DNA from 2 places in the Diaphorobacter nitroreducens genome. Region 2 is predicted to be linked to the other one. Evidence: riboswitches for the same ligand, from Rfam matches in the RefSeq annotation. Region 2 holds a riboswitch; the other holds the start of a gene.
The links. A riboswitch is a leader RNA that binds a small molecule or an ion and turns the genes downstream of it on or off. The one in region 2 is predicted to bind cobalamin.

Region 1: it holds a riboswitch for cobalamin, as region 2 does, so the genes downstream of both, bluB (5,6-dimethylbenzimidazole synthase) here and BA022_RS09965 (TonB-dependent receptor domain-containing protein) in region 2, are expected to answer to the same signal.

Annotation. Positions count from the first base shown of each region.
Region 1 is NZ_CP016278.1:239,638-255,589, reverse strand. Features, by position in the region: gene nth (endonuclease III) at 1-421, shown strand, start outside; gene BA022_RS01150 (alpha-amylase family protein) at 459-1,340, opposite strand; gene BA022_RS01145 (DUF2334 domain-containing protein) at 1,307-3,040, opposite strand; gene BA022_RS01140 (NfrA family protein) at 3,196-6,009, opposite strand; gene nfrB (cyclic di-3',5'-guanylate-activated glycosyltransferase NfrB) at 6,023-8,248, opposite strand; gene wecB (non-hydrolyzing UDP-N-acetylglucosamine 2-epimerase) at 8,261-9,424, opposite strand; gene cobT (nicotinate-nucleotide--dimethylbenzimidazole phosphoribosyltransferase) at 9,703-10,761, opposite strand; gene bluB (5,6-dimethylbenzimidazole synthase) at 10,867-11,628, opposite strand; cobalamin riboswitch at 11,674-11,865, opposite strand; gene BA022_RS01115 (cobyric acid synthase) at 11,885-13,366, opposite strand; gene BA022_RS01110 (aminotransferase class I/II-fold pyridoxal phosphate-dependent enzyme) at 13,363-14,367, opposite strand; gene cbiB (adenosylcobinamide-phosphate synthase CbiB) at 14,360-15,337, opposite strand; gene BA022_RS01100 (GspH/FimT family pseudopilin) at 15,552-15,952, shown strand, end outside.
Region 2 is NZ_CP016278.1:2,117,743-2,133,694, reverse strand. Features, by position in the region: gene BA022_RS09995 (hypothetical protein) at 1-172, shown strand, start outside; gene fnr (fumarate/nitrate reduction transcriptional regulator Fnr) at 214-957, opposite strand; gene hemN (oxygen-independent coproporphyrinogen III oxidase) at 1,129-2,511, shown strand; gene BA022_RS09980 (sulfite exporter TauE/SafE family protein) at 2,515-3,234, shown strand; RNA gene ssrS (6S RNA) at 3,641-3,820, opposite strand; gene BA022_RS09975 (cell division protein ZapA) at 3,875-4,219, opposite strand; gene BA022_RS09970 (hypothetical protein) at 4,216-4,455, opposite strand; cobalamin riboswitch at 4,490-4,733, shown strand; gene BA022_RS09965 (TonB-dependent receptor domain-containing protein) at 4,814-6,694, shown strand; gene BA022_RS09960 (cobyrinate a,c-diamide synthase) at 6,717-8,075, shown strand; gene BA022_RS09955 (bifunctional adenosylcobinamide kinase/adenosylcobinamide-phosphate guanylyltransferase) at 8,072-8,671, shown strand; gene BA022_RS09950 (ABC transporter substrate-binding protein) at 8,668-9,558, shown strand; gene BA022_RS09945 (FecCD family ABC transporter permease) at 9,603-10,637, shown strand; gene BA022_RS09940 (ABC transporter ATP-binding protein) at 10,634-11,416, shown strand; gene BA022_RS09935 (hypothetical protein) at 11,490-11,741, shown strand; gene cobO (cob(I)yrinic acid a,c-diamide adenosyltransferase) at 11,779-12,348, shown strand; gene BA022_RS09925 (methylated-DNA--[protein]-cysteine S-methyltransferase) at 12,381-12,893, shown strand; gene BA022_RS09920 (MAPEG family protein) at 13,293-13,694, shown strand; tRNA gene BA022_RS09915 (tRNA-Ser) at 13,978-14,065, opposite strand; gene BA022_RS09910 (hypothetical protein) at 14,138-14,464, opposite strand; gene BA022_RS09905 (DUF3334 family protein) at 14,632-15,318, opposite strand; gene BA022_RS09900 (cytochrome b) at 15,596-15,952, shown strand, end outside.

The DNA.
Region 1 (15,952 bases), 1.9 Mb from region 2:
GACCATCGGCCTGTACCGCACCAAGGCGAAGAACCTGATGCAGACCTGCCGCATCCTGGTGGAGCAGCACGGCGGCCAGGTGCCGCGCACGCGCGAGGCGCTGGAAGCCCTGCCCGGCGTGGGCCGCAAGACCGCCAACGTGGTGCTGAACGTGGCGTTCGGCCAGCCCACCATGGCGGTGGACACGCACATCTTCCGCGTGGGCAACCGCACCGGCCTGGCGCCCGGCAAGAACCCGTTGGCCGTGGAGATGCAGCTGCTGCAGCGCGTGCCACCGCGGTATCTGGTGGACGCCCACCACTGGTTGATTCTGCTGGGCCGCTACGTGTGCCAGGCACGCAAACCGCGCTGCTGGGAATGCGTGGTCGCACCCTGGTGCGACTACGAGCCGAAGACGCCGGCGCCGTTCAACGCGTGTTGATCAACCTTGCGGGGTGCTGCCGCGGCAGCCGCCGGCATCAGCGCACGCCCTGCGCCACCAGCTCAGCCACCAGCGGCTCTCCCAGGTAGTGCGGGCCGTCGAAGGCCAGCACCTCCCACCCCTTGTAGGCATCGATCTGCGGCAGGAACTCCGCCGCCGTGGCGCTGCGGAACCCGCCTTCTGGCGCGGGGCGAAAAGCCTCGGCAATCATCTGCACGCGCGCCTGACCCAGGCGGTAGGTCAGCACCTGCAAGTACTTCAGCGCAACCTCCGGACTGCGCGCATGCACACCCACGCCGTCCTGGAAGAACACCCCTACATCGGCCGGCAGCCAGCGCTCGATCCAGTCCGCCAGCGCGTGCGGGCCGAGGTTGGCGCTGTCATAGGCGCTGATCCACAGCGGGTGTGGCAACTGCGCCAGGCCCTGGGACCACTCTGGCCCCGGCAGCCAGGTGGGATCCACCTCCAGGGGGAAATACCAGCCACCCAGCTTCAGCGGGAGCCGCTGCACGATGGGCACCAGGGCGTGCGCCTGCTCCACCAGCAGCGCCACCGAGGCACGTGCCTGCGCCTCGCCATGCATGGCCGCCAGGCCCACGATCACCTCCTGGGCCCAGGGCTCGGCGGCGATGCGCTCCCAGTCGGGTAGCTCAGCCGCGATCGGAGGCAGGCCGGTGCCCGGCACAAAAGCCAGTGAATCCACCGCCGTCCATTGCACCAACAGGCGGCGAACGCCCAGTTGCGCCCAGTTGCCCTGGGGGCGCAGCGTGCGCAGGCTGGGCTGCCACACCATGCCGCCGAGGTGGCGCAATGGCGCGCCGGACGACGGCGGCCAAGACACCGCGCACGGCAGCATGGCCGCCATGGCCGCGCGCCGTGTCAGGGTCAGGGCTTGCGTTGGCGGCTGGGTGAGGTCCACGTGTAGCCCATGGCCGTCAGGCCATCCACGATTTCCTTCAGGTGCGTATAACCGCGCCCGTCATACTTCTGCGCCTGGGACTCAACCGCCAGGAAGGGGTGGAAGAAGAACGAGGCAAAGCCGTCACGCACGACCTTCTGGTAGCGCGCGTTTTCCAGCACCTCCTTGGATGTCAGCTCCTCATCCGCCCCGAACTCGAAATACTGCAGGTTGCCCAGGTTCTCCGGCAGCACGCGCAGGCCGTAGCGGTCGCGCTCGATGACGAAGGGGAAGAACTGGTCCACCATGTAGTCCCCGGCCTTGAGGTCGGGCTGGTCGGACGTGTAGTACGTGTGCCGCTGGTAGCCCATCTCGTAGATCTGCGCGACGGCCTGCAGGGTGGACGGCGAGCCCACGTAGTGCGGCGTCTCCCACGCCACGGGCATATAGCCCAGGTCCAGCATCTGGCGTAGGCCGTTGTTGATGCGGTTCTTCGCCCAGTCCACGGAATCACCGGGCAGCGGGCGGTCGTTGACGGTGTCCCAGAACTCGTAGTCGATGCCCGTGGCACCCGATGCGTTGTTGATCATGCCCTCGGTCTGGTGCGTGGTGCCGTGCTGCAGGATCTCGCCGCCACGTGCCAGCGCGTAGTCCAGCGCCAGCCGCAGGTTGAGGGCGTTCGCCATGGGAATGTCGGTGGGCACGCCCGCGCTTTGGGCGCCCAGCGGGTCCTTGTAGTGCGGTACCACCCCCACCGAGAAAGGCACCTTGCGCTCAAACGCCAGGTCCACCACCCGCTTGAAGGCGACCGGGTTCACCTTCGCATCCGCATCCTCGAAACGCATCATCGCCTGGTGGTTCTCGGCATGGTCGATGCCCAGCATGTCGTGCAGCAAGTCCGAGAAGATCACGTACCGGTCGCGCGGACCCGCGTAATCGAAGGGCGTATCGGCCACGAACCAGAAATTGCCCGACTGCAGCACATAGGGTCCCTGCTCGTTCGATGCCGGGTTGATGATGTCCGCATGCACGAGCGCCTTGGCGCCGTCGGTCACCTGGGTCATGAACATGTCCCACGCGGCGGCAGGCTCCCCGTTGATCGTCTTGACTGCCTTCTGGAACAACAGGCCCGGGTGCTTGCGGTAGTAGACATCGCTGAAAAAGCTCGGCTCCACGCCGGCCGGTGCGTTGTCCTTCGTGCGCGGCCCCACGGGCTGAAAGCCGCGCTGGCTCACGAATGCCGCGCCCTGCTCATCCGCCAGTTGCTGCAGGTTGCGACCCAGCCAGATCACGCGCTGGCTGGCCGCGGCCACGTCCTGCAAGAACGCTGCGGGAATGCTGTCGCTTTCGGCCCAGCCGATGTAGAACGTAGCCTGGTAGCCCGCCAGGCTTTGCGCCGCGTATTGCTCCACGGGGCGCATGTCCACCGCCGCATCGAAATGTCCCAGCAGGTTCTGCAGCATGATCGCGTAGCCCACCCCCATCTTGGCGAAGGGGCTGCCAGGCGGCTGGTCGTAGAGCACCAGCACGCGCGGCCCGGCCGGCTGCGCGCGCACGGGCGCCGGCATCGCGGCAATGGGGTCGCGCCGGACGGGGTCGTTGGTGCCAAACGGCGAGAGCGGCACGCTCGGCGCGCTGTAGAACGGATCACTCCCGCCACCACACGCGTGCAGCGCGAGGGCGCCCAGTACCACAAGGGTGTATCGCAACAGTCGGTTCATGGTCTCCTCCCGCGGCAGCCAAGGTTGAACAAAACGAATAGCAGCTCGCGCTCTTCCATCAAAGGTTTCATGCATAAAACACCTTGAAACCGTTTTGAATCAAGCGCTCCTAGCTATATTTATTGAAGCAAAATAAAAACTATCGGTCGCTGACGTCAGAAGACCAGCGCAGCGCGCAGGAACACGCCCTTGCCCCGCTCGTCGCCCGCAAGGCGCGCGCGGTACTGCAGCGACAGGTCCAGGTACGAACGCGGCGCGTTGTAGCGGTCCTCGCGGAACCAGCGGCGCAGCGCAATGCCCACGCCCGCGCCCGCAGCGCCGTTGTAGCCCGCGGCCGTGCGTGCGGAGTTGTAGTCCACACCCACCACTGCGTGCGGGAACAGCACCAGGCGCGAGTCCGCATCCCCCATGCGGAAGCTGCGCCCGGCCTGCGCCTCGAAGGTCACGTAGTCCTGCTTGCGCTGCAGGAACCGCCCCGCCTCGGCATAGACGTTGAACGTGAACCAGTCCGGAACGTCCACGCGCAGGTCGGTGCCCACGCCGTAGGAATAACCGGCGCGCAGCAGCCAGTCGCTGAAGGACAACGAGCCGATGCGGATGCGCCGCTCGGCGGACAACACGAGGTTGTGGTCGCGCAAAGGCTTGGCGCGCACGCCCAGCGCGCCTTGTGTGGTGTCGCTGCCGCTCGTGCCGCCGTGGCGGCTGTAGACCGTCTGCACTACGCCGCCATAGATTTCCCAGAAGCTGCCGTCGCGATAGCCCTGCGGGCGCCAATAGGCCTCCCCCACCAGTTGGGCGGCATCCCGGTACAGCCCGGGCACGGGCGAGATGGAGCCGGGAGACATGCCCCGGTAACCCAGCAACGCATTGATGCCCCAGGTGCGGGTGCGGTCCGCCAGCTCGCGCCGGGTGGCGAACTGCTGGCGGGGCGTCTGCTCCAGCCGTCCGGCTTCCACCGCATCGATGGTCTGCTGCAGGTAGTAGATGGCGCGGTCGTTCTCGGCCAGGCGGCTCGCGGTGTAGGCGCCGTCGGGCAACGCGGCGGCCGGCAGCGCGTCGTTGGCGTGCGCGCGGTCGAACACGGCCAGCGCGGTGCGGTCGTTGCCCACCCGGGCAGCGAGGTAGGCCAGATCGGGGTCTGCGCTGCCCGCAAAATCCGGCCCCGCCATCGCGTGTGCGAACTGCTGCACGGCCTCGTCGCGTCGGCCTTCCTGCAGCAGCAGGTTGATTTCACTCGACAGGGACAGGCCTCCTGCCTGCAAGGCCGCGCGCGCATCGGCAGAGGCCTGCTCGCGCCGTCCCAGGTCGTGGTACACCCGGCTGCGCAGGGCCAGCACCTCCGCCCCGTCGGCGCGCGACTGCAGGGTGTCGTCGGCCTCGCGCAGAGCCTGCTCCACCTGGCCCGCGGCCACCAAGGCCTGCAGCCGCAACAGGCGGTACGGCAAATGCGCAGGCTGCAGCCGCGCGGCTTCCTCGGCCTTGGCCGCGGCCAGTCCATAGTCGCGCTCGGTATAGGCGCGGAACGCCTCCTGCGCCACGGCACGCGCAGGGTCCGGCGCGTCCTGCCCGGGCCACACTTCGCAGCCGGGCGCCTGGGCGCTGCCAAAGCAATTGACAACCGGCAAGCGCAGGGAGAACGTCTGCAGGGATGCGGCCGAGATCGGCCGGCGCGTGGCGGCCCGTATCTCAGCCTCTCGCCCCGACACATCCACGGCGCCGCCTTGCGCCAGCGGCTGCAGCAGGGCTTTAGCGCGTTCGGGCTGGCGCGCCGCGAGCGCCGCATCGGCGGCGATCACCCGGTAGTTCTGCTGCTCGTGCGGCGCAAGATCCGGCCTGCCAATCACACCGTCGAAAACCCGCGCCGCATCGTCCGTCTGCCCCTGCGCCTGCAACGCCGCGCCGCGCAGGACCTGCAGTGCCGCGCCATCGCCCTGGGCCAGGCCCTGCTCGGCCACCTGCTGCGCCTGCGCATGGCGGCCCGCGGCCAACAGCAGGCCTACCCACTGCAGGCGATACGCCGGCACACCCGGGGCTTGTTCCGCTGCCGCCTGCGCATGGGCAAGGGCATCGCTGGCGCGGCCCTGCCGCTGCGCTTGCGATGCGGCTTCGAACTGCGCATAGGCGTGGCGCTGCCGCGCGGTGTCGCCCAAGGCCTGCCATTGCGTATCGCCTTGCGGGGCGAAAGTCAGTTCCGCCTCCCGTGCCTTGGTCTGTGCCTCCTCGTACAACCCGTTCTCGATCAGCAGGTAGGTCAGCAGGCGCTGGTAGTCAGCATTGGCAGGGGCGGCCTGCGCGGCCTCGCGCGCCCACGCCAGGGCGGCGGGCAACTCTGCACGCTCCACCGCTTCGTAGGCACGGCTGGCAGCGGCATAGCCCGGGGCGCCGTCGGCCCGCCGAGGCCGTGGCACCTGCGCCATGCGCCGCTGCGCACGCACCGCAGGCGCAGGCTTGGCAAGCTGATCGGGCGGCGCCGCAATGGCCGGAGCCGCCGCAGGCGTGCCGTGTTCCGACGCAGGTTCGGGCGCAGTTGCGGAAGGCGCAGCGGCGAGCACTGGCGCGGCGGGTGCTGCCTCGGGCTGCGCGACGACCGTGGCGCTTTCCTGCACGGTTGCGGGTGGGGGCTGCAATTCGCGCAGTGCCTGGGCGATGCGCGCATCGCCCGGGTGCCGTGACCGCTGGGCCCGCAGCAACGCCGCGGCACGCGCGGGCTGGCCAAAGCGCTGGTACGCCTGGGCCAGGTGCAGCGCAATCGCGGTGTTCTCTGGGGCGAGCCGGTGGGCATGTTCCAGCTCGGCAATCGCGCGCGTGCCGTCGCCGCGGGCCATCGCCTCGAAGGCCTTGTCGATGTGGGGATAGACCTGGAACCGCTTCAGCGGACTGATGTCGGGGCCCAGGTCCAGGGTCTGCGCCGGGGCGCCCGTGGAGGCCAGCATGACGGCGAGGGCAAGAATGCGGGGGGCGAAATTCATGATGACGGCCTTCTCAAGCAATGGCCCGGACGGTGGGCTGCGCATTGGCGCGGCACAGCAGTTGCTCCATGGTGACCTGCAGCTGCTGCTGCAGCTGCAGCGCCTCCTGCACGGCCGCCTCCGTCAGAACGCCATGCTCCACGAGGAAGGCGCCCAGGCTGGCATCGGACTTCTCCTTTTGCAGCAGCAGGGCGCCCAGCACCGCCTGGTCAATCTTGCCCACGGCCAGAAGCACGTCGCCCAGCAGCAACTGGCGCGAGAGATAGCGGGCCCAGATGCCCCGCGCCTCTTCGGCGGTAACGCGCTGCTGCTGCACGGCCTGCGCCAGCAGGTCGCGTGCGGGTTCTGTGCCGTGGTGTGCATACAGGCGCCGCAGTTCCACGGTGACCTCGCCCTTGGGCACGATGACGTAGCGCACGGTACGTCTCAGCTTGCGCTCGATGGCGGCCAGCGACACCGGGTCGATCGCCGCCTCGCTGGCCACCACCAGGACCCGCCCCTGCTCGCGCAGCGGCACGACGCTATAGCGCAGCGCCACGGCCGCTGGCACCAGTGCCGCCAGGTCGCTGTCCACGGCCTGCCCTCCCAGGGTTTCCCATGGCACGCCGGCCTGCTCGGCAACCGCCGCAGCCAGCTGCTGGGGCGTGATGACGTCACGGTGCACAAGCGCTGCGCCCAGACGCAGCCCGCGCATGGGATGCTCCAGCGCATCAAGCAGTTGCGCTTCGGTCAGGGCGCCTTGGTGGACCAGGATCTGCCCCAGTGCGCGATGCTGACGCGGCCCTTCGCCCAGGAGGGGAAACTCGTGGTCCGTCTTGACCCAGGCCATGCGCCGCAGGTCCTTGGCGCGCCATGCCTGGGCCAGCGCCCGCCAGGCGGCAAGGAAGTTGATGAAGTTGCCCCACAGCAGCCGAGGCACCGACAGCAATCCCTGCACCACGCCGTAGTAGCTGGTGACGAAGAACACGCGCTGCACGATGCGGTTGAACATGAGCACCAGGTTGGCCAAGAGCAGTGCATGGAACCACCAGTCGCCTTCGAAGACCGAGAGGAACCGGTAGGCATCCGGCACCAGTCGCTGGTAGAGCCAGATGCCGATCAGCTGCATGGCCAGCAGCGTGGCCGTGAAGCTGGCGAAATTGGTGATGATTCCCTTGCGGTCGCGCCAGAGGAAGTAGTTCAGCACGGCACTGTGCGTCCAGCGCAGCGTACGAAAACCCTGGATGACGATGCCCGTGATCCAGCGGGACTTCTGCCGGACGGCGGCGGCCACGGTGTCAGGGAAGAATTCGCGCACGGAGATGACGCTGGCCTCGCGTTCGCTGCGCAGGGGCACGCGCTCCGGCGAGGGCGCGCGACCAATGTGATCGTCCTCCTCGACGGGAAAGCGCACGAACACCTCCTGCATGCCCAGCTGCTTGAGGCGAAAGCCGATGTCGTAGTCCTCGGTCAGGCTCTGCGTGTCAAAGGCAATGCCATCGCCCTGTTGCAGCAGGGCCATGATGGCGCGACGGCTGAAGCACGTCCCTACGCCCGCGCTTGGCACCTGGCCGACCAGGGCCTCGCGCACCACGATGTCCTTGCCGTGCAGCTCCGCAAACTCGTCAAGGTAGTGCCCGCCGGTGAAATCGTTCCAGGGCCGCTCCAGCGGGTACACGGGCAGCTGGATGAGGTCCTTGCGGTTGACCAGGTAGTTGAACAGCCGCAGTTCCAACTTGGAGAGCACGTCCTCGGCATCGTGCAGGATGAAGCCGGCAAAGCGCACGCCAGAACGCTTCTCGAACTGCAGGATGGCGTCCACCACATTGTTCAGGCAGTCGGCCTTGCTGGTCGGTCCGGGACGCGCGCAGACCACCGTGTGCACGTTGGGGAAGCGTGCACGCACCTGCTCCACGTCGGCATGCGTTTGCGGGTCGTTGGGATAAGTGCCGATGAAGATGTGGTAGTTCTCGTAGTCCAGCGTGGTGGCGGCCAGTTGCGCCATCTGGCCAATCACGCCGTGCTCCTGCCAGGCGGGCACCATGATGGCCAGCGGCTTCTCCTCGGCGTCGTAGAGCGTCTTGTAGTTCAGCGGCGCGTGGCGTGCGTACACCGTGAAGGCGCGCCAGACGCGGCGGATCCAGTAGGCGATATCAATGAACAGGTCATCCAGGCTGCTGATGAAGATGACGACAGCCACCCCGATCGCCACCATCTTGAGCAGGTAGAGATAGGCGGTAAAAACATCTATCCAGGACATGGTGCGGCTCCTCTAGATACTCAGGGCCGCAACCGCGGGCGCAGCCGCATGTGCGGGCGCGGGCGCGGGGGGCGCCAGCATCTGCTCCAGCCGTGCCACGATGCGCTGGGACGCCTGGCCATCCCCAAAGGGGTTGGCTGCGGCCTGCATGCGGCCGTAGGCCTCTCCGTCGTCCATCAGATGGCGCACGGAGCGCACGATCAACTGGCGGTCGGCCCCGACCAACGCGGCGCAGCCCGCATCGATGACCTCCGGCCGCTCGGTTTCTTCACGCAGTACCAGCAGCGGCACCTTGAAGGTCGGCGCCTCTTCCTGCAGACCACCCGAGTCCGTGAGCAGCAGCCAGGCATCGGCGATCGCCTGCTGCATGGCCAGGTAGTCCAGCGGCGCCGTCAGGCGCACATTGGGCAGCGCGCCCAGGTGCCGGTGCACGGGGTCGCGTACCACGGGATTGAGGTGCACCGGGAACAGCACGGTCATCCACGGGAACTCGCGGGCGATGTCGGCAATGGCCGCACACACGTTGTCGATGTCAGGCCCCCAGTTCTCGCGCCGGTGCATGGTGACGAGGATATGGCCGCGACCTTGCACACGACGGCGGATGTGATGGCGCTCGCACACCCACAATTGCGCGTCCACCACCGTATTGCCGGTCACCAGGATGTCGCGCGAGGCGATCCCCTCACGCTCCAGCGCCTGCGCTGCACGCAAAGTGGGCGCGAAGTGCAGGCGGCTGATGCGGCTGATCATCTGCCGCAGTCCTTCCTCGGGGAACGGGCGGCGCAGGTTGTAGGTGCGCAGCCCAGCCTCGACATGCAACACCGGCAGGCCATGGGAGAAACCCGCCAGCGCTCCCTGGAACGCGCTTTCGGTGTCGCCCTGCACGATGACGGCGCTCCAGGGCTGCTGCCCCATCACGCCTTCCAGTTGGCGGCGGCACCCGAGGCTGAAATCCAGGAGCGTGCTTCCCTGGCGCTCGAGCATATGGTCGGGCCGGATATCGAAGCAGTCCAGCATCTGCACGGCCATGTCGCTGTGCTGGCCGGTGTGCAGCCACACGGGGCGAACACTTTGCGCGCCTCGCAGGGCGTGATATACCGGTGCCAGCTTGATGATCTCGGGGCGCGTGCCGGAAATGATCAGGACGGGAGCGGGCTGTTCATCGATGCAAGTCATAAGGTGCCTCTCTTCCCCTTCAACCTATCGATCAGCAGCCCCCGGGGGCCACTGCCGCGTAGCCGCTGGCGTCGCGCGCTGTGATTTTCACGCACCCTTACCAGGGTTTCAACAGGTCACTTGGTAGAGAAGATTCTTACTACTTTTTCATCAATTGGCAAATTCGATCGATAGCATTTAACTATTTACCCAGTGCGTGATAGGACGGCTTCTGGTTGCACAGCCCCTTCGAATTTCTCATGCGCCCATCCTGAAGATGGCAAGTGTCGGCAAGACACTTAGCGCATCGCTCCGTCCACCCCGGCCGCTTGAAAACTCGCCATCTCGCGCAGCACGCGGCATGCCGACTCCAGCAACGGCCAAGCCAGAGCGGCACCTGAGCCTTCTCCCAAGCGCAGCCCCAGGTCCAGCAGCGGCTGCGCCTGCAAAGCCTGCAGCATGTGGCCATGGCCCCGTTCGCCGGAGCGATGGGCAATCACACAGCGCTGCAGCACGGCAGGCGCCAGGCGCACGGCCACCAGCACAGCCGCGCAGGTGATGAAGCCGTCGACCACGATCACACGACGCTCGGCGGCGGCCTGCAGCACGGCGCCGGTGAGCGTGGCGACTTCAAAACCACCCAGGGCGGCCAGGGCCTCCAAGGGCTGCGTAGCACCGGCGTTGGCCGCCAGCGCCTGCTCCAGCACGGCCTGCTTGCGCGCGATGCCTGCCGCATCCAGTCCCGTACCGGCACCCGTGCACTCGGCCAGCGGCACGCCTGCCAGACGCGCCAACAACAGCGACGCCACGGACGTGTTGCCGATGCCCATCTCGCCCAGCAGCAGCGCGTTGCCGGGCATGGCGCGCACGATATCCATGCCGTTGCGCAGCGCCTGGGCGCACTGCGCCTCGGTCATCGCAGGGCCGACGCTCGCGTCCTGTGTCCCCGCCGCCACGCGGCAGTGCACCAGGCGGGGCGCACCGGGAACGACGTCGCGCGCGGGTACTTCGCGCGCCACGCCGCAGTCGGCCACGGTGAGCTGAAGGCCGTGCTGGCGCGCCAGCACGCTCACGGCTGCGCCGCCTGCCAGAAAGTTCTCGACCATCTGCCAGGTCACGTCGCTCGGATAGGCCGATACGCCCTTGGCCGCCAGGCCATGGTCGCCCGCGCACACCAGCATCTGCGGCGCCTGCAGCATGGGGGATTCGGTACCTTGGATCTGGCCCAGACGGAGGGCGAGTTGCTCCAGGCGCCCCAACGCACCCAGTGGCTTGGTCTTGTTGTCCAGCTTGTGCTGCAGGGCCTGCGTCAGCGGCAGATCGGTGAGGTCAGCAACGAAAGGCAGGTCGATGATCATGGCGTGTTTCGATTGTCAAAAAAAGGTCCAGCGCGGCCCCGACTCACGGGGCGCACATCAAGAGGTGGCCGTATTGCGGGGCGGGCCCCATGCGTTGTGGCTGGCTTATGCCGGTGCGGTCTGGCGACTGCACTGCGCCGCAGCCTGGTCGCACCGCAGATGCGCGATGAGCGGCTGCTGGTCGTCGCGCTGCCCCCATTGCTCGAAGTACACCAGGTCTTCCACGGGCAGGCGCGGAAGCCAGCCAGCGGTTTCCAGTTCGGGCTTGGCGTGGAAGTGGCTGACGTAGCCGACACACAGGTAGGCGATGGGGGTGATGCCTTTGGGAATACCCAGCGCCTGCTGCAGGTCGGCCTGGTGAAAGATGCTCACCCATCCCACCCCAAGCCCTTCGGCGCGCGCGGCGAGCCACAGGTTTTGCACGGCACAGACGCTGCTGTACAGGTCCATGGTTTTCATGTGGGTACGCCCTACCACCACCGGACCGGTGCGCTCGCGGTCGCACGTGATGCAGAGGCCGATGGGCGACTCCAGAATGCCCTCGAGCTTGAGATGCTGGTACACCGCGCGCTTGTCGCCCTCGAACATACCGGTCGCTTCGGCATGGGCCTTGGCGAAGGCATCATGCACCCGGCGCTTGGTGTCCTGCGATCGCACCAACAGGAAGTTCCATGGCTGCATGAAGCCTACGGAAGGCGCATAGTGCGCCGCGGTCAGGATGCGGCTGAGCACCTCGTCCGGTACCGGGGTGGGCAGAAACTGCCCGCGCACATCACGGCGTGAAAAGATGGTGCGGTAAATGGCGTCGCGGGCCTCTTGCGTAAAGGCGTGAACGCTTTGCGTGGCTTGCGCCTGCGCGGTATTCATGGCAGTCCCCTGTGCGTGAATAGGTCGCACGCTGCCTGGCCTTGCAGCGCGATGAACGTTCAGGCCGGTCTTCTGGCTTGGATTCATCTGACCCGCCGCGCCTTCCCGGCCTTGGCGGCCAGTGGCATTGAGCGGGGGTCATCTTCCTTACAGCGTTGGGCACGCGGCGGACTCCAACCGCCTTCCCGATTCTCCCTTTGCCTTGCGGCAGCGGGCACCTGAGGACGGGGATGATAACAACCGCAGTTATCGTCCTTTACTGCGCAGCGAGGGCATCCAACGCCCTGGGCTCGAAGTGCCGTGCGATGCCGGCGGCCAGCCTATCAAACACCGCATCCAGCGTCGGAGCATCGGCACCGAACAGTGCCCGCAGCACGGCTGCGTCCTCGAACAGGCCGTGCAGGTACAGGCCCAGCACATTGCCCCCGGGGTTCTGCCACGCCAACCCGGGCATGATTTCGCGCGCCACATCGCCGCTGGCGGCCATGGCCGGGTGCTGAGCAGTCTGGCCGTGGTGGATTTCGTAGCCTTGCACAGCCACGCCGGCGAGATGCCGCCAGGCGCCTTGTACGGCGCCGAAGCACTGGCGCGTGGGCCGCACGGTCTTGGTGGCCTCGAAGCTCGTCACCAACGGCAGCAGGCCCAGGCCGGGGCCATTGCCGTCCACCCCCACGGTGTCGATCAACGCCTCGCCGAGCATCTGCAGTCCACCGCAGACTCCGAGCACACGGCCACCGCGTGCCGCATGCGCGGCAATCGCCGCATCCAACCCCTGTGCGCGCAGCCAGGCCAGGTCAGCCGCCGTGGCCTTGCTGCCGGGCAGGACGATCCAGTCAGCGCCCTCCACATCCGCTGGGCTGCGCGCCCAGGACAGGCGCACACCCGGCACGTTCTTGAGCGGCTGGAATTCGTCCAGATTGCTGATGCGCGGATACGCCACCACGGCGATGCGCGTATGCACGGCACCCGCGGCGGTGGAGCGCATGTCGAACACGCCGTCCTCCTCGGGCAGGCCATGGTTCCACTGCATCGGAATGGTGGCGACGACGGGCACGCCGGTCTTGTCCTGCAGCATTTGCGGCGCGGGCGCCAGCAGTGCCTCGTCGCCCCGGAACTTGTTGAGCACGAAGCCAGCGATGAGCGCGCGTTCTTCCTCGGGCAGCAACGCCCAGGTGCCAAACAGGTGGGCAAAGGCGCCGCCGCGGTCGATATCCGTCACCAGCAGGCAGCGCGCCTCAGCATGGCGCGCCACGCGCATGTTGACCACGTCGCTGGCGTGCAGATTGATCTCGGCCGGCGAGCCCGCGCCTTCGATGACCACCACGTCGTTCTCTGCCCGCAGTGCGTCGAGCGCCGCCGCGATCTGCGGCCACACACGCTGGCTGCGGCCGCGCCATGGCAGCTGCGAAAGCTCATCGCTCACCTGTCCCAGCAGCACCACCTGGCTCTTCGTGTCGGCTTCTGGCTTGAGCAGCAGCGGGTTCATGCGCACGTCGGGCACGGCCCGCGCTGCCAGCGCCTGGAAATACTGGGCACTGCCAATCTCGCCGAACTGCTCGCCCGGTGCAGCCACCACGCGCGCGTTGTTGCTCATGTTTTGCGCCTTGAAAGGCGCCACCTTCAGGCCCTGGTTGCTGTAGTAGCGGCACAGCGCGGTGGCCAGCCAGCTCTTGCCCGCGCCGCTGGTGGTGCCCAGCACCATGACGCAGCGCGCCGGCCCGGGTCGGGTCTTGTTCATTGCGATTCCTTGTAGAGGCGCCACGATACCTCCAGCGCCCGCTGCGACTGCGGTGGCAGCACGCCCAGGCGCACATGCCGGGGCAGGCCAAACGAGGTGCAGTCGCGCAGCTTGACGCCACGCGCGCGCAGCCATTGCAGGAAGGTCCCTACATCCTGCACCGGCGGACATGCCGTGAAGAAGTTGGCGAGACTGCCCGGCGCAACGGCCCAGCCCAGGGCCGCGCACAGCGCCAGTTGCGCGGCCTTCCATTCGCGCAGGGTCGCCAGCGATTGCGCGAGCCATGCCTGCGTATCCGGCCGGACCCAGGCCGCCAACAGGGCGACACCGTCGGCACCGACCGGCCAGGAGGCCGCCAGCGCCTGCACAGCGGCGACACTGCCATCGGCGACCGCGGCACTCGGCGCAATGGCATAGGCCGCGCGCACGCCGGTCAGGCCCAGCGCCTTGTTGGGCGTCCACATCTGCCAGGCGACATCAGGCGCTACGGTGGTGGCTCCCTCCAGGCGCAGTGGTGCATAGGCGCAGTCCAGTATGCGCAACACGCCGACAGGGGCCGGGGCGCACCACGCCGCCAGTGCAGCATCGGTCGTTCCCAACGGGCTGGCCGGTTCGCACGCCCAGTGCAGCGCCGGCTCAGAAGAAGGTGTGTGGCGGCAGTCCAGCCCCCACACCTGGGCCGCGCGGGTGTAGTCGCCGTAGCCATGCGCGGGCACAACGACCTGGCGCGCGCCGCTGCGTGCCGCGTGCGCGGTGATGCGATGAATGAACTCGCTGGCGCTGGCGGCGAGCACCACGCGCTGCACCGCCACGCCGTGGAACGTGGCAATCTGCGCGCGCAGCGCGGTGTAGGCCGGGTCGGGGTAGTGGATGAAGTCACTCTGCCGGAGCGCCGCGATGGCCTGCGGACAAGGACCGCAGGCGTTGGCGTTGGTGGAGAAGTCATGCAGCGGCACGCCCAGAGCATCCGGGCCGCCGTGCTGTGGCGCATGGTCAGACATGGGTGTGCACTATAGCTATCAATAACAGAGCTGTTACCGCAAGCACCACAAGCGCTAGCAGTGTTTTTGATGCCAAATGCACCGCACGCTGCGTGTCCGCGGCCTGGGGCGCACGCCCGGGGGCGTTCAACACGTACACACCAGGTTTGGACAGGCGCACCCCCAACGCCAGCGCCATCGCCCCCATGGGCCACCCGCCGTTGGGCGACGGCGTGAGACGCGACTGCGCGCGCAGATCAGTCCAGCGGGCGCCTTTGCCACGCGACACACCCCACAACAGCACCGCCGTGATGCGCGCGGGCAGCCAGGACAGCACATCGTCCGCACGCGCCGCCCACTTGCCCGCCCATTGCCAGTAGCGCCCGCCGCGCATGCCGGGGTATCCCCACATCGCGTCGGCCGTATTGGCAAAGCGGTAAAGCGCCGCACCGGGCAGGCCCAGCAGCACGAACCAAAACAGCGGCGCAATCACGGAGTCGCTGAGGTTTTCGGCCAGGGATTCAATGGCGCTCTCGCGCACGGCCGCCGCATCGAGCCCTTGCACATCACGGCTGACCAGCCAGGACAGTCGCTCGCGCCCCGCATCCAGCGACTGCGCGAGCGCATCTTCCACCGCCAGCACTTCCCCGCGCAGCATGCGCCAGGCCAGCAAAGGTTTCAGCAGCAATCCCACTACGAGCGCTGCACCCCAGACGGGAAGCAACGTGATGGCGACCCACTGCAAAGCGCCGGATACTACTAAAACGATAGCTGCTAGCGCACACCAGACAAGCGTTGCAGCGCAAAAAGACCGCATATCCCGACCTGTGACCTGCAGCGGCGCGATGCGCATCCCTGCCCACCCCAGCGCCCGCCCCATCCACACGACGGGGTGAAAGGCAACAGGGGGCTCGCCCCAGCGGCCGTCAATGGCCAGCGCCAGCAGCAGGGCGCAAGCCAGGAGGAAAGGATCCAGAGTCCAGAGCGGCATGGGGCGAGCCTAACGTGAATACAGATGCTCACCGATTAGTGTCCCTGCTTACCGTTCGTCTGGGTCGTCGCTCCACCCATCCATCCAAATGATGCCTAGTAAGCGTGTCATTCATAGCATGTTGAGCATGCGACCCTTGCACTCCCCTCGCTCCCCACGGCCTGCTCAGCCCTATCACCCAAGACACTCCGCTCGGGGTTTCACAGCCATCGAGTTGTTGGTCACCGTGGCTATTCTGGGCGTACTGGCCGCGCTGGCTGGTCCCAGCTTCACACCGCTCATTGAGCGCTGGCGCGTACGCCAAGCAGCGGAGGAATTGCAATCCACCTTGTATTACGCACGCTCCGAGGCCCTCAAACGAGGCGGGCGCGTCGCCATACAAAAGCTGGCCAACACCTCTGGTGGCTGTCAAAACGCCGGAACGACCCAGGACTGGGGTTGCGGTTGGATCATCTTTGAAGACCTGGACAGCAATGGCACTTGGAAAAGCTCCACCCCGCAAGAGCCGAAGTTACGGGAGATGCAGTTGGAAGGTAATGTCAACGTCACACGGCATCCCGGTGGCAACTCTATCGAGATCGACCGTTACGGCATGGCAAACGGCAATAACACCTT
Region 2 (15,952 bases):
CCTGCATCTCTCGCGCGAAGGTGTGTATACCATCGCCTTCTTCACGTTCTGGTTCGTACTCATGGCTTCCAGCGCATTGACGACGCTGTTGTCACTCTCGCCCTTTGAGTTGAATCGCTGCCCCGTGCCCAAAGGGGCGCGGCCGGCTGATTGCGCCAAATACGTTTCCTGATCTTTCCGCCGATCAGTTATGAATGAACAAAAAACCGAGGCTTAATGGCAGGCTTGCTGGCTGTTGACAATGCGCTTCAGCGCATCGGTATCGACGATGCGCACATGGCGCTGTTTTACTTCCACAATACCTTCTTCCACGAACTTGGAAAACGTGCGGCTGACGGTTTCCAGTTTCAATCCCAGGTAGCTGCCGATCTCTTCGCGTGTCATGCGCAGCACCAATTCGGATTGTGAGAAACCCCGAGCATGCAAGCGTTGTACGAGATTCAACAGGAATGCGGCAAGGCGTTCCTCGGCACGCATACTCCCCAGCAACAGCATGACCCCATGCTCACGAACAATCTCGCGGCTCATGATCTTGTGCACATGGTGCTGTAGTGCCGTTACTTCGCGCGACAACTCTTCAATACGGTCGAAGGGCATGACGCATACTTCGGCGTCTTCAAGCGCCACCGCATCGCAAGTGTGGCGGTCGCTCACGATGCCATCCAGGCCGATGATCTCGCCCGCCATTTGAAAACCCGTCACTTGATCGCGACCGTCTTCGGTGGCGACACAGGTCTTGAAGAATCCGGTGCGGATGGCAAAAAGGGATGTGAAGGGTTCACCGTTCCGGAAAAGCGTGCCGCCACGCTTGATCTTGCGTCGTACAGCAACAATGTCATCGATGCGCTTGAGTTGCTGGTCGTCCAGACCCACGGGCATGCACAGCTCACGCAGATTGCAGTTTGAGCAGGCAACTTTGATGGTCTGGAGATTCGTATGCATGGGAACCCTGTTCATGGCTTGAGCTTACCTCTGAACGGCTGGGAGACATGGAATGCCGTAGGCCGTTGGACGACTTTGAGCCGAAGTCAAATTGTCGCCACAAGGACCTTATGGGCGCTTGATCAACGTCAAGGACTCATGGGGGACTCTACGGCACAGTGATATGAAAGTGCAAGGAATCCCGTCATGACCGTTGTTACAACAGAGCTCCTGCGTCGCTTTGACGTCCCAGGGCCGCGCTACACCTCTTATCCGACTGCTGATCGTTTTGTCGAGGCTTTTGGCGAGCGGGAATACATCCTTGCGCTGCAGCAGCGTCGCGTGGGTTCGGTAGCCAAGGCGATGCCTTTGTCGCTTTATGTCCACATCCCGTTTTGTGAATCGCTGTGCTATTACTGCGCGTGTAACAAGATCATTACCCGGCATCCAGAGCGGGCAGAGGTCTACTTGCGTTACCTCAGCCGTGAGATCGACCTGCATACGGCGCACTGCGGTGTGGGTCAGCATGTGAGCCAGCTGCATTTCGGCGGAGGCACGCCTACTTTTCTGACGGATGACGGTTTGCGCGAACTGATGGGCATGCTGAGGCGCAGTTTCGTCCTCGTTCCGGGGGGGGAGTACTCCATAGAAGTGGACCCCCGGACCGTGGATGAAGCGCGGCTGGGATTGTTGGCGGAGCTGGGTTTCAATCGCCTGAGCTTTGGCGTGCAGGATTTCGACCCTGAAGTACAAAAGGCCGTGCACCGCATTCAGCCTGCCGAAAAGGTGTTCGCGTTGGTCGATGCGGCTCGGAAGCTCGGGTTTGAATCGGTGAACGTGGATTTGATCTACGGGCTGCCGCGACAGACACCGGAGTCGTTTGATCGCACCTTGGAGCAGGTAGCCGAGCTGCGGCCAGACCGGATCGCGCTGTATGCGTACGCTCACTTGCCAGAACGCTTCAAGTCGCAGCGACGCATCATCACGGCCGAGTTGCCCATGGCTTCGGCCAAGGTGTCCATGCTGGCCCGGTCACTTGATGTGTTCCAGGAAGCCGGCTACGTCTACGTGGGCATGGACCATTTTGCGCTGCCTGACGATGCGCTGGCGGTGGCCAAGCGGCAAGGCAGGCTGCACCGCAATTTCCAAGGCTATAGCACGCAGCCCGATTGCGACCTGATTGGTCTGGGCGTTTCTGCCATCGGGCGCGTGGGCGCTACTTACAGCCAAAATGTGAAAACGCTGGACGAGTATTACGACTGCATTAACCAGGGGCATTTGCCTGTGGTGCGCGGGCTGGCGTTGACCAAGGACGACTTGGTGCGCCGCGCAGTCATCATGGCGTTGATGTGCCAAGGTGAATTGCTGTTTGAGCCGTTGGAACAGTCCTGGCTGATTGATTTCCGCAGTTATTTCGATGCGGAATTACAGCAACTGCAAGAAATGGCGGCTCAGGGCTTGGTGAAAATCAGTGATGAGGGCGTTGAAGTCACGCCCATGGGATGGTATTTCGTGCGCGGCGTGGCCATGGTGTTCGACAAGTATCTGCAGGCTGACCGTAACCGCGCTCGCTTTTCCCGGATTATTTGACCCATGCTGTGGGCGCTGGCCACGACGGCCTTCCTGATGGGGCTGATGGGAGGGGCTCACTGTTTGGCGATGTGTTCTGTTCCCTGCGCGGCGCTTACGGGGCTGGGTGGCACGCCGGACGCCACCCACACCATTCAATGGGCGTCCCGCCGCGGAATCCTCCAACGGGTAGCGCAGTTTCACGTGGGGCGCCTGATCGGTTACGGCGCTGCAGGGGCGGTGGTTGCGCTGGCCATGGAGCAACTCGCATGGCTGGGGCAAAGCACCTCGGCATTGCGCCCCCTTTGGACGCTGATGCATGTGCTCATCCTCGCGTGGGGCGGGATGATGATGGTGCAAGCGCAGCAGCCCTTGTGGGTTGAGCGGGCGGGGCGTGCTGCCTGGGCGAAGGTCAAGCCCTTGGTCTCTCGGCCTGGCGGGCTCCTGACCGCGGGTGTGGCCTGGGCGCTCCTGCCATGCGGCCTTCTGTACACCGCACTGTTGACTGCCGCTCTCAGCGGAAGCGTGCTCCGCGGAGCCTTGTGCATGGTCCTGTTTGGCGTAGGAAGCGGTGTATGGCTGGTGCTGGGGCCGTGGACTTTTGGCCGCATTCGCGCTTGGATCGGCGTGAAGGGTGGGGCGTGGGGGTCTCGGCTGGCAGGTGGCGTGCTTTTTTCCCTGGGTGCATGGGCGCTGTGGATGGAGGTTGTCCATGGGCAGCCGGCGCCGTGGTGCGTGCCCTGAAAACAGCGTTTTTTGGAACCACAGCGACTCCGCGAAGCATGCCGTGGCAAGCGAATGGCGCAAACCGAGGCGCTCAGGCGTGACGTATCGCTGTCAGATCTATACCAGCGGAAGTGACGAGTCTGTTCTCATCGACGTGGAGAAATCCAGCTACACATCGCTGCCTTACTGGATGCGCCATCGTGCGTATGAGGGCGCGCTGCGTGTCGGCGTGATTGCCGAAGGACTGGGAAACGCCCGAACCACGCCAGGATATTTGCCATCGGTGCGACGACTACCAAGGTCTGCTCTGTGCCTTGCAGATGGGTGGGTTGCGCGCGCTGGCCGCGGAGCGCCGGATTTTCTGAGCAGGTATTGAGGTCGCTGGCACTCACCCGGAGCGAGGGCGCAAGCGATTACCGGAGAAAAGGTGTCTGCGAATGCCACCGGACCGGCATCCTGAACCGGGGGTTCAGGTGGGCGAGGGCAGCCAGGCGTTGGGTTCATCTGACGCGAGATGATCACGCTCACCGGGCGATGTACCAAGCCCGTGCTCAATGAGCATTGGTTCAAGGAAATATAAAGCCCGGCAGCACCGCAGACATGTTCATTGTAGTGGGCCGTCCGTGTGCAGCCAGGGGCCAGGCTTTTACCGTAATGGTTATAGGAGGCGCCCATCCTCGCCCAGCGCCTCGTCCAGGCGCAGGAGCAACTGCTGCACGCGCTCATCGCTGTCGTGCACGTGCAGCGCGACCGGGGTGGGGACGATGCGCGCAGGGGCTGAGGCGGCTGCCAAATCGGCGGCTTCGCGGTCGGCGATCTCGAAAGCCAGGTTGAGGGCCGCCAGCACGGCGATGCGCTCACGCGCGCGTACTTTGCCCGCGTCACGGATGCGCGTCATGGCGGTATCCACGCGCTCGACCGCCTCCAGCAGGCGCGACTCCTGGCCGTCCGGGCAGGCCAGGAGATAGCTTTGCTGGAGGATCTGTACCTCGATCTGCTTCATGGCGCGTCTTTCGTCTCGGCAGTGCCGGGGAGTTCGGGCTCGGCAGGCAGGCGGTCCAGCAATGCGTTCACGCGCGCACGGGCAGCCTGCAGGCGGGATTGGAGGGAATCGCGCTCCTGGGTGAGCGCCGCGACCTGCTGCGCCAACAGGGCATTGGTGCGCTGCAACTCGGCATGGCGCAGCAGCAGCCGCTCAACGCGCTCGGCGATCTGGTCGATGGAAGAGGGGGAGGCCATACGCTGCCGATTGTAGGGATCGGCGTGCGAACCATCGTAAAATTGCGCAGTTGGTGCTCGCGGCGTGGTTCACATGCCGCAGTTCAACGGGAAGCAGGGAGGGACTCTCCGCCATGGAGTGTGTCCTGTGCCTGCGCTGCCCCCGCAACGGTCAGCGGATGAGCCGTACCTCGGCTCCCTCTTCATTGACAAGCCACTGAGCGCCTTGAACAAGCGTTTGGGAAGGCGATGCAGAGCGTTCCGCCAGCCCGGATACCGGCCAACGAGGTGGCTCCGCGTTTCCTTTTGTGAAACCTGGGCCGTTATGCCCAGGTGCCGACGGGGAGGTCGGCCGTGGCGATCTCTCTGTTTGCCCCACATGACAAACACCCGTCCGTTCAATGTGCGCTTGAGTGCGCTTTCCGTGCACGCGCGCGTCGCCGTGCTGCCGCTGGCGCTGGCCGCCGCTTTCCCCGCCGTGTCCCAGACCCTGCTGGCCCAGGCAGCCACAGAACCCCAACTGCGTGAAACCGTCATCACGGCAACCCGCGTGGCCCGGCCGCTGGCCGACATCGTGTCCGATGTGTCCGTCATCGACCGTGAAACCATCGAGGCCAGCGGCGCGGTAGGCGTCATTGACGTGATCTCGCGCCTGCCAGGCGTGCAGATCACGCGCAATGGCGGCCAGGGCAGCAATGGCAGCGTCTACCTGCGCGGCGCGGAGTCGCGCTTTACCGCCGTGTACCTGGACGGCGTGCGCCTGGACTCGCAATCCACCGGCGGCGTGGTGTGGGAGCAAATCCCGTTGTCGCAGATCGACCGCATCGAGGTCGTGCGCGGGCCAGCGGCTGCTGTGTACGGCTCGGATGCCATGGGAGGCGTGATCCAGCTCTTCACCAAAAAGGGCGAGGGTGCGCCGGCGCCCTACGTGGGCGTGGGCCTGGGCAACCAGGGCACGCGGACGGTGCAGGCCGGCGTGAGTGGCGGCACCGAGCAGGTGGACTATGCGCTGGGGCTGTCGCATGAGCGCGCCGATGGCTTCAGTGCCCGCGTAGGCTCCGCCTACAACCCGGACGAAGACGGCTACCGCCGCACCTCTGCCAATGCCCGACTGGGCGTGCAGTTCGACACGACCCATCGCCTGGAGGGCACGCTGCTGGCCAGCAACCTCAACTCGCAGTACGACGGCAGCAAAACGGCCGACGACCGCAATCACCACCAATTGCGCACGGCCAGCCTGGCATGGCTGGCCAAGTGGAGCGACGTGTACAGCACGCGCTTGCAGGTCACGCAGGGGCAGAGTGAATACAGCACCCGGCCCAACTTCTACATGACCGAGACCACGCTGCACAATTACCTGCTGCAAAACGAGTGGCGCCTGGGCGCGCATCTGTTCACAGCCGCGCTGGAGCGCCGCGAGGACGAACTGCACAACCCCGCCACCGAGTTCGTGGGCGACCTCCAGCGTGACCGCTCACAGAACGCGCTCGCGCTGGGATATGGCCTGAACCAGGGCGCCCATACGCTGCAGGCCAACCTGCGCTATGACGACGACAGCGAGTTCGGCGGCAAAAGCACGGGCAGCCTGTCCTATGGCTACGCCATTACGCCGCAGTGGCGCGTCACCGCAGCGGCCGGCACGTCCTTCCGTGCACCCACGCTCTACCACCGCTTCAGCGAATACGGCGCGCCCGACCTGCAGCCCGAGAAGGGGCGCAACGTGGAGCTGGGCGCGCGGTGGACGCAAGGAGAGAGCAGCGTGGGTGTCGTGGCGTACCGCAACCGCGTCAGCAACCTCATCAATTTCGGCGCCGCGGGCCGCTGTGATTCCAGCTTCGGCTGCTACGAGAACGTGGGCCGCGCCGAGTACAAGGGCGTGACGCTGTCGGCCGCGCACCGCATCGCGGGCGTGTCGCTGCATGGCTCCATCGACTGGCAGAACCCGCGTGACCTGGACAGCGGCAAACTGCTGGCGCGCCGTGCCAAGCGCTACGCCACGCTGGGTGCCGACACCTTGGTGGCAGGCTGGACGCTGGGGGCGGAGCTCTACGCATCCGCGCGCCGGTACGACAACGCGGCCAACACCAACGTACTGGGCGGCTACACCACGCTCAACCTCTACACCAGCAAGCGTGTGGCGCGCGACGTGACGCTGCTGGCCCGCGTCGACAACCTGGCCGACAAGGACTACCAGTTGGCGCGCACCTACGCCACCGGCGGCCGCACGTTCTACGTGGGCCTGAAGTGGGCGCCGCAGTAACGCCATCACCGACTGCCACACCATGAGCCGCTGTCCCGCCCTGGTCATCGCCGCGCCCGCCTCTGGGCAGGGCAAGACCACCGTCACCGCCGCTTTGGCGCGCCTGCACACACGCCAAGGCCGGCGCGTGCGGGTGTTCAAGTGTGGGCCCGACTTCCTGGACCCGCACTGGCACCAATTGGCCAGCGGCGCCCCCGTGCACCAGCTCGATCTGTGGATGACCGGTGCGGCAGATTGCGCGCAACGCCTGCGCGCCGCGGCGGCCGAAGCAGACCTGCTGCTCATCGAAGGGGTGATGGGATTGTTCGACGGCGAGCACAGCGTGGGCGACCTGGCGCAGCGCTTCGGCATACCGGTGCTTGCGGTGGTGGATGCCTCTGCCATGGGGGGCACGCTGGGCGCCATCGTGCATGGGCTGCGGCACTACCGTGCGGGCCTGCCATGGGCCGGTGTCTTGGCCAACCGTGTGGCGGGCGACCGCCATGCGCAGATGCTGCGGGACGGCTTGGCCGACGCTGCGGACTGGCTGGGTGCGCTGCCACGGGTCGTGGGTGACGCTGCGGGCGGGAGGGAGCCTGGTGGCCTTCTGCCCGAGCGGCACCTGGGACTGGTGGCAGCGCACGAACTGCCCGATGCCCTGCAGCGGCTGGACGCCGTGGCCGATGCGCTGGCCGGCACGCCCCTGGGCCGCATGTCCGCCGCGGACCTGCAGCGCTGGGCGGTGGACTTCGGCGGCACGCCCGTGGGCCGTGCCGCCATCACGCCGCTGCTGGCCGGCCGCACCGTGGCCGTGGCGGCGGATGAGGCTTTCTGCTTCATCTACGAAGCCAACATCGATACCCTGCAGCAGCTGGGCGCGCGCGTGGTGCGCTTTTCGCCGCTGCGCGACGCTGCGCTGCCAGCCTGCGACGCGCTGTGGCTGCCCGGCGGCTACCCCGAGCTGCACGCCGATGCGCTGGCCGCCAATACGGCCATGCGCGACAGCCTGCAGGCGCACGTGGCGGCGGGTCGGCCCGTGTGGGCGGAGTGCGGCGGCATGATGGCGCTGCTGGAGTCCATCACCTTGGCCGACGGGCGCCGCGTGCCCCTGTGGGGGCTGCTACCGGGTCATGCCACCATGCAGCGGCGCCTGGCCGCGCTGGGACCGCGCGCGCTGCGCATGGGCACGCATGAGTTGCGCGGCCACACCTTTCACTACTCGGTCACCGACAGCCCCGCCGCCGTGTGCGCACGCGCCCAGCGTCCGGACCATGCAGGGGCACCGGACGACGGTGAAGCCGTGTACCGCCACGGCAGCATCCACGCGAGTTACTTCCACGCATGGTTTGCGTCCAGCCCGCAGGCGACCGCAGCCTTGCTGGGTGCGGAGGCGGGGCCATGAACGCGGCGCCGCAGACCATCGCCCGCAGTGAACTCATCCTGGGTGGACAAAAGAGCGGCAAGTCGCGCCGCGCCGAACTGCTGGCGCGCCAGTGGCTGCAGGCCGCGCCGGCACACCGCGCGCTGCTGCTGGCCACCGGCCAGCCGTGGGACGACGAGATGCGTGCGCGCATTGCCCGCCACCAGCGCGAGCGTGCCGAGCGTGTGCCCGGCCTGCAGACCGTGGAAGAGCCGCGCGATCTGGCCCACGCCCTGGCGTGCCACAGCACCCCACAGACCCTGATCGTCGTGGACTGCCTCACCCTGTGGCTCACCAACTGGCTCATGCCGGCCGAACCCCAAGATGTAGAGCAAAAACAGCCTCTAGCGACCGATTGGCAAGCGCAGGCAGCTCACTTTTTTGAAGCGTTGACGCACGTGCCCGGCCCCGTGGTGCTGGTGGGCAACGAGATCGGCCTGGGCGTGATCCCCCTGGGGCGCGAAGTGCGCGCCTTCGTGGACGCGCTGGGCGCCCTGAACCAGCGCGCGGCGGCAGCCTGCCAGCGCGTCACGCTGATGGCGGCGGGCCTGTCGCTTACCCTGAAGGACGCACCATGATGCCTCTTCGCTGGCGCCGCCAGCTTGCTGCCGCCGGCTGGCTGCTGGGCCTGCTGCTGGCCTTGCCCAGCGCCCACGCGGTAACCATCACCGACGACCGGGGCCGCGCGCTGCGGTTCGACCAGCCGCCCCAGCGCATCGTGAGCCTGCTGCCGTCGCTGACCGAGAGCGTGTGCGAGCTGCAGCGCTGTGAGCGCCTGGTGGGGGTGGACCGCTACTCCAACTGGCCCGCGTCCGTGCGGCGCCTGCCCCAGGTGGGTGGCGGGCTGGACCCGAACATCGAGGCCATCGTCGCGCTGCGCCCGGACGTGGTACTGCTGTCGGTCAGCAGCCGCGTCAGCGACCGGCTGGAGGCGCTGGGCGTGAAGGTGCTGGCGCTGGACCACAAGACCCATGCGGACGTGCGCCGCGTGCTGGGGGTGCTGGGTGAACTGCTGGCCGTGCCGCCGGAGCACGGCGCGGAGCGCGTGTGGCGCGTGATCGATGCCGCCGTGCAGGCCGCCGCGCAGTCGCTGCCGCAGCGCGCGCGCGGGGCGCGGGTGTTCTTCGAGGTCAGCCGCGGCCCCTATGCGGCGGGGGCCAGTTCGTTCATCAGCGAGACGCTGGTGCGCCTGGGCGCGCGCAACGTGGTCCCGCCCGAGCTGGGGCCCTTTCCGCGTCTCAATCCCGAGTTCGTCCTGCGCGCACAGCCCGACGTGCTGATGGTGGCCAACCGCAGCATGCAACCCATGACCCAATACCCGGGGTGGAACCACCTGGCCGCGGTCAAGGCGGGCCGCGTGTGCGACTTCGGCCCCGAACTGTCAGACGTGGTGGTGCGCCCCGGCCCGCGCATGGCCGAGGCCGCGCGCATCATGGCCCGCTGCCTGGCGGAGAAGTACGAATGAGCGCGCGCCTCCCGCAGCCCTCTACCATGGTGGCGACCACCGCCATGCCAGCAACCTATGCCACCTCCTTGCACCCCGACGCCAGCGGCCGCCGCGCGCGCTGGCTGGGCCTGTGGCTGCTGGCCGCCAGCGTGGCGCTGCTGCTGCTCGGCGCCAGCGTCGGCAGCACGGGCTTTGGCAGCTTGCTGAACCTGCGGGGCGACCCGCTGGCGCAGCAGATCGTGTGGGACATCCGCCTGCCGCGCACACTGGGCGCATGGTTGGCCGGCGCGCTGCTGGGGCTGGCGGGCGCCATTGCCCAGGGGCTCTTTCGCAACCCGCTGGCCGACCCGTACCTGCTGGGCAGCGCGTCGGGCGCGGCGCTGGGCGGCGCCGTGGCCATGGCCGTTCTGGGTGTGTCGCCCAGCACGGCGAGCTGGCTGGCGCGACTGGGCGTGACGGGCTTGGCCTTCGCGGGTGCTGCGGGCGCCGTGCTGCTGACGCTGGTGTTGGCCCGTGGTGTGCAACACACGCTGCGCCTGCTGCTGGCGGGCGTAATCGTGGGCGTGGTGCTTGGCGCTGCGCGCGACCTGATCCAGGTGGCGCAGCCCGCCATTCTGGAGCCGATGCAGGTCTTCACCATGGGCAGTTCGGCCTTCGTGGGCTGGCAGGCCTGCGCCATCATGGCTGGCGGCTGGCTGCTGTGTGCCGCCACGGCCTGGGCGTTGTCGCGCCTGCTGGACGGGCTGATGCTGGGTGAAGCCACGGCCGCCAGCCTGGGCCTGCCCATCGTGCCCATGCGCGCGGGGCTGGTGCTGGCGCTGGCCCTGGCCACCGGCACGGCCGTGGCGCACACCGGGCTGATTGCCTTCGTCGGGCTGGCGGCGCCGCACCTCGTGCGATCGATTGCGCGCGTCACCCACCAGTGGCACGTATGGCTGTCCAGCCTGATGGGCGCGGTGCTGCTGCTGGCCGCCGACATCCTGGCGCGTTGGGTGGTGGCGCCGCAGGAACTGCCCGTGGGCGTGCTCACCGCCGCGCTGGGCGGCAGCTACCTGCTGTGGCTCATGCACCGCCGGGTGTTGGGAAGCTCGCTATGAAGAACATAGCTGTTAGCGCACGCCAGATAAGCGCCAGCATCGCAAATGCCTCTATATTGCGCGGCATTGACCTGGACCTGCCCGCTGGCCGCTGGACCAGCGTGGTCGGCCCCAATGGTGCGGGCAAGTCCACGCTGCTCAAGGTGCTGGCAGGCCTGCTGCGCCATGCGCGTGTGCAAGGGCGGGTGCAGTTGCTGGGCCGCGCGCTGGCCGACATTCCCCCGCGCGAGCGCGCCCGCCAACTGGCCTGGCTGGGCCAGAACGAGTCCGCCGCCGAAGACCTGCCCGCCTACGACGTGGCCATGCTCGGCCGCCTGCCGCACCGTGCCTGGATGGCGCCGGCCAGCGATGCCGACCATGCCGCCGTGCAGCAGGCGCTGCACACCACTCAGGCGTGGGACTGGCGCGACCGTCCGCTGTCGGAACTGTCGGGAGGCGAGCGCCAGCGCGTGCTGCTGGCGCGCGCGCTGGCCGTGCAGGCGCCCGTGCTGCTCATGGACGAACCCCTGGCCAACCTGGACCCGCCGCACCAGACCGATTGGCTGCACACCGTGCGCGACCTGGTGGGGCAGGGCGGTACCGTGGTCAGCGTGCTGCACGAGGTATCCATCGCGCTGCAGGCCGACGACATGCTCATCATGGCCGCCGGCGGCGTGGTGCACCACGGGCCATGCCAGAGCACGGCCACGCACGCCGCGCTGGAGCAGGTGTTCGAGCGGCGCATCCAGGTGCGCGAGATCGACGGCCTGTGGATGGCGCTGCCCCGCATGGAGCGGTGAACGCGCTGCGCCCCTTTTCCCTTGAACCCCTTGCGGCGGGCGGCCGGCCGCAGAGGGCATGGAGTGTGAACGCATGAATTTGGACGCCGGTTTTCCCCAGGTCGCGCAGGTGCTGCTGTGGCCCGCGCCCGTGCGGGTGGCGCTGGCCTTTCTCCGTGCCCTATGGATGCGCGGCTCCATGCTCATGCAAGCCTGGCAGCGCTGGCGCCTGCCGCATTACCGTTCGCTGCGCGTGCCACCCGGCCTCTCGATGGAGGAGCTGGCGCTGCAGTTGGTGCGCCAGATGCGGCCTTCCAGGCGCGGCGTGCTCCATCGTTTCCCGTGACGGCTTGATTTCCCAAAACTTCTTTTTGAGGCATTGCATGCAGATTGAAACTCCCCCCACCGAGAAACGCTACGACAAGGCCGAAGGCGAGCGCCGGGGCCTGGTCATCGTCAACACCGGCGACGGTAAGGGCAAGAGCACGGCGGCTTTCGGCCTGGCGCTGCGCGCGCATGGCCGGGGCAAGGCCGTGAAGGTCTTCCAGTTCATGAAGGTGCCCAGCGCCCGCTTCGGCGAGCACCGCATGTTCGAGCAGATCGGCCTGTCCATCGAAGGCCTGGGGGACGGCTTCAGCTGGAAGAGCAAGGACCTGGACCACTCCGCCCAACTGGCGCGCGACGGCTGGGCCAAGGCCCGTGGGGCCATCCTGTCGGGCGAGAACTTCCTCGTTGTGCTCGACGAAATCACCTATCCCCTGATCTATGGCTGGCTGCCACTGCAGGAGGTGCTGGACACCCTGGCGGCGCGGCCCAAGGACGTGCACGTGTGCCTGACGGGCCGCCGCTGCCCCGAGGAAATCATCGCCATCGCCGACACGGTGACGGAGATGAAGCTCATCAAGCATGCGTTCCAGGCGGGCATTCCCGCGCAGCGCGGCATCGAGGACTGAGGGGGCGCCGCGCCATGCTGTATGCGCAGACCATGCCTACCCCGTTGGGCGAGATGCTGGCCGTGGCTTCGGACCGGGGGCTGTGTCTGCTGGAGTTCCTGGGGCAGCCGGGTGTGGAGCGTGAATTGGCCCAGGTGCAGGCCGCTCGCGGTAAGGCCCTGCAGGAGAAGGGCAATGCGGTCACCGTGCTGCTGGCCAGTGAGTTGGCGGAATACTTCGGGCGCCGCCGCCGCGTGTTCAGTGTGCCGCTGGACCTGGTGGGCACGCCATTCCAGATCGCCGCGTGGCAGGCGCTGCTGGCCATCCCTTACGGCGAGACGCGCAGCTATGCACAGCAGGCGCGGACCATCGGCCAGCCCACGGCCACGCGCGCCGTCGCTGCGGCCAACGGGCAGAACAAGGTCTCCATCGTCGTGCCCTGCCACCGGGTGATCGGCAGCAACGGCAGCTTGACCGGCTTTGGCGGCGGCCTGCCGCGCAAGCGTGCGCTGCTGGCGTTGGAAGAAACTTCCGCGCAGCGCGATTGGTTGAACGAGACGCCATAACGGCCCCCACGCCCACACCGCCGCCGAATGCGCGGCCTTTTATCGCGCCGTTGGCGCGCACCGCCAGCGCCGTCCAGAACCTCTGTCTGCAGCGCGAGCGCGGCCGCGTGCCGCTGGCACTGGTTGGTCCATGACGGCGAATGGGGGTGCCCGGCGACCGGTGGCGTTGATGGAGCAGTGAGCGCAGCGGAATGCGCTCGCCGCGTGGCACCACAGGTGTCGATGGTAGAAAGGCGCCGGAACGCTTCCTGGCGAGCGGCGGTACTTCCATGAGGTGCCAGGACGTTTGGGCATTGCGTACAAGACGCTGCACTGGAACGGTACTCCGCAACAGGCCTGTAACCGGGCTGGCGTACGTTGCCGGTGGGCGGGGTTTTTATCTACCTTTGGGGAGTCACCATGCAACCTTCGACTGTGGCTGTTTTCTGCATTGCTGCGCTGGCGCTGCTTTTGTTTCTGAGCGGCCTGTACGTCAGTGCGACCCGCGCTCGGTTTCGGATTCTGTGCGCAGGGGCAGACGATCCAGCCCATGCGCTGACCAAGGCGGTGCGTGCCCACGGCAACACTGCCGAATATGCAGCCATGCTGGCGCTTCTGATCTACCTGCTGGGTCAGCGGAGTTCGGCGGAATGGGTCAGTTGGGTGATGGTGGGCGTGACCGCGTCGCGCTATCTGTTGGTGATCGGCGTGTTGGGTTCTGCCACGTTGGCGCGTCCCAACCCTTTCCGTGCCGTGGGGGCGCTGGGCACCTATGTTGGCGGTACCGTACTCGCATTGGCGTTGCTTTTTGCAGCGGCATAGATGTGGTGCGCAACGGTCTTGGGCCGTTGTGTTTCGGGAGGGGCACCACGCACCGGCCATGAAAGAAGTGGTGCCAGGCGCATGCGAACCATGTCACTCGGCACACGCGCGCCTGAAGCTGCTGGAGACGCTACCGGCGAGTCATTGCGCACCATGCTGTGAACGCAATGCCAGAGGCGATTGGCCCATCACGGATTGGCATGTGAACCTGGCAAACCCGCTTCATCCGCCCCCGAATGGACATAAAAAAAGCGCCCTCGCGAGGCGCTGATTTTTCTGGCGGTGGCGGAGACTGTGAGATTCGAACTCACGGACGGTTGCCCGTCGGCAGTTTTCAAGACTGCTGGTTTAAACCACTCACCCAAGTCTCCGCGAAGCCGCCTATTGTAAGCGGGTGGCGGGGCGGCGCAGTGCTTGTGGTGTGGCCCTGTAGGGGCTCGTAGTCAGCGCTTTAGCGCAGCCGCCAGTTGGGCTTTGTTCATCTTGGAGCGCCCGGGGATGCCGCGTCGGCGGGCGTCCTCGTAGAGTTGCTCGCGCGTGCGGCCTTGCGGGCCCTGGTGCGACCGCTGGCCTCCGCGTACCGGGGCGGGCGTGTCCTGCAGTGTGTGGGGATCGGCCTGCTTGGCCTCGCCGTGCTGGGCACGTTCCTTGTTCACGGTGCGTGCGGCGATTTCTTCGGCGGTGTCCCGCTTTTCGCCGCGCTCCAGCAGGCTGTCCTTGATGTGCTCGTATTGGCGCTCGCGTTTGGCGCTCCAGGTGCGTTGGGGCATGGTGGCACTCCGCTGTGGAAATGGCTTCCAGCCTAGAAGGCGTGTGCGGGCGCGCCGTCGGCACCAGGCCTCCTTTGTCGTAGGACGCGGGCGGACTATGAGTGAAAATGGCTTTTAGCGCTTTACGGATAAGTGCTAAAAGCTATATTTTTAATAGCAAAATGATGCTACATCCCGAGTGACCGGAGCAGCGCCTCGGTGTCGGCATCCGTTGCGCTGGCAGGGGCTGCCGCTGGCGCGGGTGCTGCCGCCTGCGCCATGAGTGCGTCGGGGTCGGGCGCGTCCTGGGGTTCGAAGTCGTAGAGCTTGATGAACTGTGTGCGGTCGATCGCCAGTTCCAGATAGAAGATGTTGTTGCTGCCCGTGTAGAAGGTCACGCGGCGGGCCTCGGGCTGGTCGAGGTTGGCGTCCACGCTCAGCACCACCTGTTGGTTCAGCACCAGCATCTTGGGCTGGTTCTGCGTGATGTGGGTCTGCAGTTCGCGGCGCACCTTGCCGGTGAAGTCACCCACCACCTGGTTCATCAGTTCGCCCATGACGTTGCTGACTTCGTCAGAGGTGAAAGAACTGGCCAGCTCCTGCGCCGACATGCCCATGCTGAGCATGTAGCGCTCGTAAATTTCCATGGCTGCGGCGGCCGAGAAATTGATGATCACCAGCCCCGAGAAGCCGCCGTCGAACAGCACGAAGCAGCCAATGTCGGGCTTCAGGCAGGTCTTGGTGATGCGCTGCACCATGCCTGAGTAGTGCACGGGGCCCTGGGTGGCGACCGACAGCACACGGGTCACGGAGTTGCACAGCGAGACCAGCACGTCTTCGGTGCCGTAGACGACGGAAGTGGAGGGAGGAGTCATGGGGATGCGGTGAAAGTGCGGCGACGGCGAACGCAAAGGTGGCGAAGGCCAATGCGCGAATCATGACATGCCCTGCTGCGCACGCGGGTGCGCGAGGGCCCCTGTCCAACGTGGTTAACCGCTGTCGTTCATAAATTTTGAATCGAAACATCAATACGGTTGAAACTTACCGCACGGAGTGCACTCTAGACTGCGTCACTTCAACAGAGCGCCGTCTCTGCTGCGGGTCCCATCCGGGCAATCGCCGCGCACTGTTCCTCTACCGCCACCATTCCGTATGACCACCGCTTCCGCACCACGCCCCGCGCGCTACGGCGCCACCGCCATCGCCCTGCACTGGATCCTGGGCCTGTCCATCGTGGCCGTGATTTGTGTCGGCTGGTACATGACGGGGCTGCCGTTTTCGCCCCAGCGCCTGAAGCTCTACAACTGGCACAAGTGGGCGGGCGTGGCCATCCTGGCGCTGTCGGTGCTGCGGCTGCTGTGGCGCCTGACTCACCGTCCGCCCGCATTGCCTGCGGCGGTGCTGGCAGCCATGCCGCGCTGGCAGCAGGCCGCGCACCATGGCGTGCATTACCTGATGTATGCGCTGTTCCTCATCGTGCCGCTGGTGGGTTGGGCCTACAGCTCGGCC